2 linked regions of the Neobacillus sp. PS2-9 genome follow. Each later gene encodes a partner of the first gene's protein in a complex. Links are inferred from orthologs where the notes say so. Each region holds a gene or a part of one and is shown in the gene's direction. Other genes may lie near its edges.

Region 1 (3,304 bases):
GAGCCTTTGATTAATTCCTGCATATTTAAAACCGAATAGTAATAATGGCAGTCCAACTAGACTGGAAAGCTGCATAGCAATATATACAATGATGATCCACCAATATTCTTTTTTCAAATGCTAATCTCCTTTTCGCACATCTATATAAATTAATTAAACTGTATGCTTATCTTTATTACGCTATTTTCTATTTTACTCTTAAAATGAGCCTTGTTTCAATTTAGTTGAACTATTTTAATAAGTCAGGTATAGAATGTCCTCTTATTCGCATACTTTATAAGGTTGTAAAAAATGATTTTTTTACCAAAAATTTTTGTGCTTCATACTTGCAAAAGATTATCAGATTCATTATTATAATAATTGTGTTAGCACTCATTAATCGAGAGTGCTAATAATGGCAGAATTACATATATATTTGAGGAGGTTGTTTGATTTGTTAAGACCATTAGGTGATCGCATTATCATTGAGCTTGTTGAATCAGAAGAAAAAACTGCAAGCGGTATCGTATTACCAGATTCAGCGAAAGAAAAGCCTCAGGAAGGAAAAGTTGTTGCCGTTGGTACTGGCCGTGTACTTGAAAGCGGAGAGCGTGTAGCACTTGATGTTACTGAAGGCAATCGCATTATCTTCTCAAAATACGCTGGTACAGAAGTTAAATACCAGGGTGTTGAATACTTAATTTTACGTGAAAGCGATATCCTTGCTATTGTTGAGTAAGGTTTACAAAAATATAAAATTGAAAACTTATGAGGAGGTTTTTTGAAAAATGGCTAAAGAGATTATGTTTAGTGAAGAAGCACGCCGCGCAATGTTACGTGGTGTTGATGCCCTAGCAAACGCTGTTAAAGTTACTCTTGGACCTAAAGGACGCAACGTGGTTCTTGAGAAAAAATTCGGTTCACCACTTATCACAAATGATGGTGTAACGATTGCAAAAGAAATCGAATTAGAAGATGCATTCGAAAACATGGGTGCAAAGCTTGTTGCTGAAGTAGCTAGCAAAACTAACGATGTTGCTGGTGACGGTACAACAACTGCAACTGTTCTTGCACAAGCGATGATTCGCGAAGGCTTAAAGAACGTGACTGCAGGTGCAAACCCAATGGGTATCCGTAAAGGGATCGAAAAAGCGGTTGTAACTGCTGTAGAAGAATTAAAAGCGATTTCTAAACCAATCGAAAACAAAGCTTCTATCGCACAAGTTGCTGCAATTTCTGCTGCTGACGAAGAAGTAGGTCAATTGATTGCTGAAGCAATGGAGCGCGTTGGTAACGACGGCGTAATCACAATCGAAGAATCAAAAGGCTTCACAACTGAATTAGACGTTGTTGAAGGTATGCAATTTGACCGTGGATATGTATCAGCTTACATGGTAACAAACACGGACAAAATGGAAGCTGTTTTAGAAAATCCATATATCTTAATCACTGACAAGAAGATTTCTAGCATTCAAGAAATCCTTCCAGTACTAGAGCAAGTAGTACAACAAGGTAAGCCATTATTACTTGTTGCTGAAGATATCGAAGGTGAAGCATTATCTACATTAGTAGTGAATAAGCTTCGCGGAACGTTCAATGCAGTAGCTGTTAAAGCTCCTGGCTTCGGTGACCGTCGTAAAGCTATGCTTGAAGATATCGCTGCATTAACTGGCGGTGAAGTAATCACTGAAGAGCTTGGCCGTGACCTTAAATCTGCTACAATCGCATCTTTAGGACGCGCTTCTAAAGTGGTTGTAACAAAAGAAAATACTACAATCGTTGAAGGTGCTGGTGAAACAGCTTCAATCGAAGCTCGTGTAAACCAAATCCGTGTTCAATTAGAAGAAACAACTTCTGAATTTGATCGTGAAAAATTACAAGAGCGCTTAGCTAAGTTAGCTGGCGGTGTAGCAGTCATCAAAGTTGGTGCTGCAACTGAAACAGAATTAAAAGAGCGCAAGCTTCGTATCGAAGACGCTTTGAACTCAACTCGTGCTGCAGTTGAAGAAGGTATCGTATCCGGTGGTGGTGTAGCCCTTCTAAACGTATACAGCAAAGTAGCTGAAATTCAAGCTGAAGGCGACATTCAAACTGGTATCAACATCGTATTACGTGCGATGGAAGAGCCTGTACGCACAATCGCTCACAACGCTGGTCTTGAAGGATCTGTTATCGTTGACCGCTTAAAGCGCGAAGAAGTTGGCACTGGCTTCAACGCTGCTAATGGCGAATGGGTAAACATGATTCAAGCTGGTATCGTTGACCCAACTAAGGTAACACGTTCAGCTCTTCAAAACGCTGCATCTGTAGCAGCTATGTTCTTAACAACTGAAGCAGTTGTTGCTGACAAGCCAGAACCAGCTGGTCAAGGTGGAATGCCTGACATGAGCGGTATGGGTGGAATGGGCGGCATGATGTAATCTGCCCGTCAATCCCTTGAAATATAAGGGTTTTGAAGTAAGGTAAAGTGAAATGCAAACATATTTGCTAATATAGTGGATTATAATCGGGGCTTCTCATTAGTTGTGCAAACTTTTGGGAAGCTTCTTTTTTCATTTCATTTGTAACGTGGAGATAGATCTTCTTGGTGATTTGACCATCGGAGTGACCAAGTCTATCCATTTTTACATCGTACCGGGCATGGAGTCTGCTTGCGAAACCACGAAGGACCATATATTGCAGAAGGTAGCAACGAAATATTAAAGGAAAATATGGTGATTACGATTGAGCCAGGCAACCAACCTGATAATTTCTACAGTTGATATAAGTGAGTCAATCGAATCCGTTTTGTTTACGTTGAATAATGCTGTAGTACAGGTGAATCGAATAATATGCAAATTGGAGGTGAACCTGATGGGTCATCTCTTATTTGTGGTAGGGATGATTATTATTGATGAGATCTGCTCGATATATATTTTTTAAATAATATTGTTGTCATAAGTCGAATGTCCTTATTATTTCGCTCACTATTATCGATACATCAGAAATTCAAGTCCACTTAAACCTTGTATTTAGTATGTTCGATGTGTTGGTTATTGTATTATGGATAGAACGACTGCCTCAATAAATATATATAATATAAAAGTTAAGGAGAACTACATGACCTGGAACAAATTGAAGCAAAATCTGGAGAGTTTTCTCTGTCCTGCATTATATGGAAGGGTTGAATACCGTGCAACAAGCTACCGTTATTTACCTGATAAAGCAGGAATTTGTTATATTGCAGTAGATAAAAAGAATGTACTCAATATGAGTGACATAACTACCTTAATCAGATGGTATCAGACGGAGCTGGAAATTAAGAATGATTCTGATATCCAAATTC
Region 2 (3,139 bases), 3.7 Mb from region 1 along the record:
ATCCTCTGATGGACGTATAAATAGTTGATGAACAAAAAGATTGTGCCAGGCAAATTCATTCACTACTTGGATAGGCAATCGGGATTTTTTATCTGCCCCTGCAAATCCTTTAAACACAAAAATCTCTTCTTGTTGTTTTAAATAATTTAGGACTTTTTGATAAAGTTTCGTAAATATTTCTTCAGATATAGGTTGATTCAACGAACCCCAAGCAATCTTATCCTTTGTGGACTCTTCCATCACAACGAATTTATCTTGAGGTGAGCGGCCTGTATATTTACCAGTTGAAACGCTTACAGCGCCAGTCGAAGTTAAAGAACCTTCGTTACGACATAAGATCTTTTCTACTAACTGGGGAACTGATAATTGCACGTGGACATTACTTTCTGATAACATTTGTTTTAAGTCATTGGGAATATGAACAGAATTCATCTACTGCAACCTTCCTTTTTCCATGTTTTTAATGGTAATAATTTAATAAAAAGTATAACACATTTATTCAAATAATCTATACTAATTAATGAAAAATAGGTTGTATGGATTAAATTTAAATTTCTTGAAAAATGCATTGACATTGTTCGACAGTGTAGGTTATTATTTACCCTTGAACGGATACTCTCTTATCCCGAGCTGGTGGAGGGACAGGCCCAATGAAACCCAGCAACCTGCAAACGAAAGCAAGATAGTAGTAGGTTTTCTTCTATTATTATTTTCGGGCAAAGGTGCTAAACCTGAAGCAAGGCCTAGCCTTGAACGATAAGAGTGAAAGGCGCGCAAAACTTTTGCTATCAACCTTTCCTCAGAGATGGAAAGGTTTTTTGTTTGCAAATGATTTCGTGCTATATAATCGCTTCTATTTATTCCATCGTTAGAATTTTCTATGGGGTTATTGCAGAATATTGTTTAATTAATAAAAACCCTGTATTTATTTCATACTACTAAGGGAATGAGTTCCGTATCAATCCGAGGTTAAACGGCAAGGTCATTACATACCCACACAGATAACCTCACTTATCTCACTATATAGGAGGAATTCAGATGTCAACAAAACGTCGTTTGTTCACTTCTGAATCAGTAACTGAAGGTCATCCCGATAAGATCTGTGACCAAATTTCTGATTCCATTTTAGATGCTATTTTAGCAAAAGATGCTAATGCACGTGTTGCTGCTGAAACTTCAGTTACAACTGGTTTAGTTTTGGTTGCTGGCGAGATTACTACTTCAACTTACGTGGACATTCCAAAAATTGTTCGTGAAACAATTAAAAGCATTGGTTACAATCGTGCAAAATACGGATTTGACTCCGAAACATGTGCAGTTTTAACTTCTATCGATGAACAGTCTCCTGACATCGCGATGGGTGTTGACCAAGCGCTTGAAGCTCGTGAAGGCCAAATGTCAGATGAGCAAATTGAAGCAATTGGTGCAGGCGACCAAGGTTTAATGTTTGGTTTCGCATGTAATGAAACAAAGGAGCTTATGCCGCTTCCAATTTCCCTTGCGCACAAGCTTGCACGCCGTTTAACAGAAGTTCGTAAAGAAGAGCTACTTCCTTACCTACGTCCAGATGGAAAGACACAAGTAACAGTTGAATATGATGAGAACGATAAACCAGTTCGTATTGATACAATCGTTATTTCTACTCAACACCACCCTGAAGTTACATTAGAACAGATTCAACGTAATCTGAAAGAGTATGTGATCAATCCGGTTGTTCCACAAGAATTAATCGATGAAAATACAAAATACTTCATTAACCCAACAGGCCGTTTCGTTATCGGCGGACCACAAGGGGATGCTGGTTTAACAGGCCGTAAAATCATTGTTGATACTTACGGTGGCTATGCACGTCACGGCGGTGGCGCATTCTCTGGTAAGGATCCTACAAAGGTTGACCGTTCTGCCGCTTATGCAGCACGTTATGTAGCAAAGAATATTGTTGCTGCAGGACTTGCTGAGAAGTGTGAAGTTCAACTTGCTTACGCAATCGGTGTAGCAAGACCGGTTTCCATTTCTGTTGATACGTTTGGCACTGGCAAAGTAAGTGAAGATGTATTAGTTGATTTAGTAGAACAAAACTTTGATCTACGCCCAGCTGGTATCATTAACATGTTGAACCTTCGCCGTCCTATCTACAAGCAGACAGCAGCTTACGGACATTTTGGCCGTACAGATGTGGATCTTCCTTGGGAGCGTACAGACAAAGCAGACACATTAAAAGAACAAGCAGCAAATCACTAAAAATCATTCGCCCTCAAGCGAATACCCTAATAGAAGGGAGTTGCATTTTAAATGTAACTCTCTTTTTCTTTTTTCGTCTAAATGGTTGGTACGTAATTGGTTATTGGAATAAAATGTTTAAGTAGGTCTAAAGAAGTGAAAAATGATAGTACGAAAATTACCTATAAGTTCACAGTGTTATTTTAATAAAAAAGTGGTAGTATTATAGAGATGTTTTTTAGAGAATGTTTAATTTAGATTGGAGTAGGTGAGGTACATAATGTGTGGTTTTATCGGTTGTGTACACGACAAAACACAAAACTTTAGTGATGAACAAAAACAACTATTTAAAAATATGAACGATATCATTACCCATCGTGGACCGGATGATGATGGTTTTTATTATGACGAACATATTCAATTTGGATTTCGCCGTTTAAGTATTATTGATATTGAGAGTGGACATCAGCCATTAACATATGAAAACGAACGTTACTGGATTATTTTTAATGGTGAAGTTTATAACTATGTCGAGCTTCGTGAGGAATTGGTAAAAGAAGGCCTTTCGTTTGCAACGAGCTCTGATACTGAGGTTATTATTGCCTTATACAGTCATTTAAAAGAGAAAGCAGTGGAAAAGCTGCGTGGAATGTTTGCTTTTATCATTTGGGATAAACAAGAGCAAAGATTATTTGGTGCCCGTGATCCGTTCGGTATCAAACCATTCTTTTATTTAGAAGACGGTGAGAAAACCTTCTTTGCTTCAGAAAAGAAAAGTATCTTGCTTGCACTTGAAAATGATGTTTTAGACTATGATTCTCTTCAGCATTATTTAACGTATCAATTTGTTCCTGAACCCAATACCTTATCAGAAGGGATTAAAAAGCTTGAGCCAGGTCATTATTTTACAAAAAAAATT

The links.
Region 2: the proteins of groL (region 1) and metK are in contact, whole or in part, in a cryo-EM structure (PDB 8P4O), measured with the Escherichia coli proteins. The link is inferred for Neobacillus sp. PS2-9 from one-to-one orthologs.

The regions. Positions count from the first base shown.
Region 1 is NZ_CP133269.1:4,955,298-4,958,601, reverse strand. Bases 116-3,083 are described here. They hold groL (chaperonin GroEL), read left to right. Parts: upstream 116-767; coding sequence 768-2,399; downstream 2,400-3,083. Other genes in these bases: RCG25_RS24685 (SF0329 family protein), read left to right, coding at 3,079-3,083; RCG25_RS24690 (M24 family metallopeptidase), read left to right, coding at 2,631-2,741; groES (co-chaperone GroES), read left to right, coding at 434-718; RCG25_RS24705 (CPBP family intramembrane glutamic endopeptidase), read right to left, coding at 116-117. In the rest of the region: more of RCG25_RS24705, read right to left, coding at 1-115; more of RCG25_RS24685, read left to right, coding at 3,084-3,304.
Region 2 is NZ_CP133269.1:1,288,130-1,291,268, forward strand. What follows is about bases 337-3,139. They hold metK (methionine adenosyltransferase), read left to right. Parts: upstream 337-1,038; coding sequence 1,039-2,241; downstream 2,242-3,139. Other genes in these bases: pckA (phosphoenolpyruvate carboxykinase (ATP)), read right to left, coding at 337-432; asnB (asparagine synthase (glutamine-hydrolyzing)), read left to right, coding at 2,501-3,139. In the rest of the region: more of pckA, read right to left, coding at 1-336. UniProt on the Escherichia coli protein: Catalyzes the formation of S-adenosylmethionine (AdoMet) from methionine and ATP.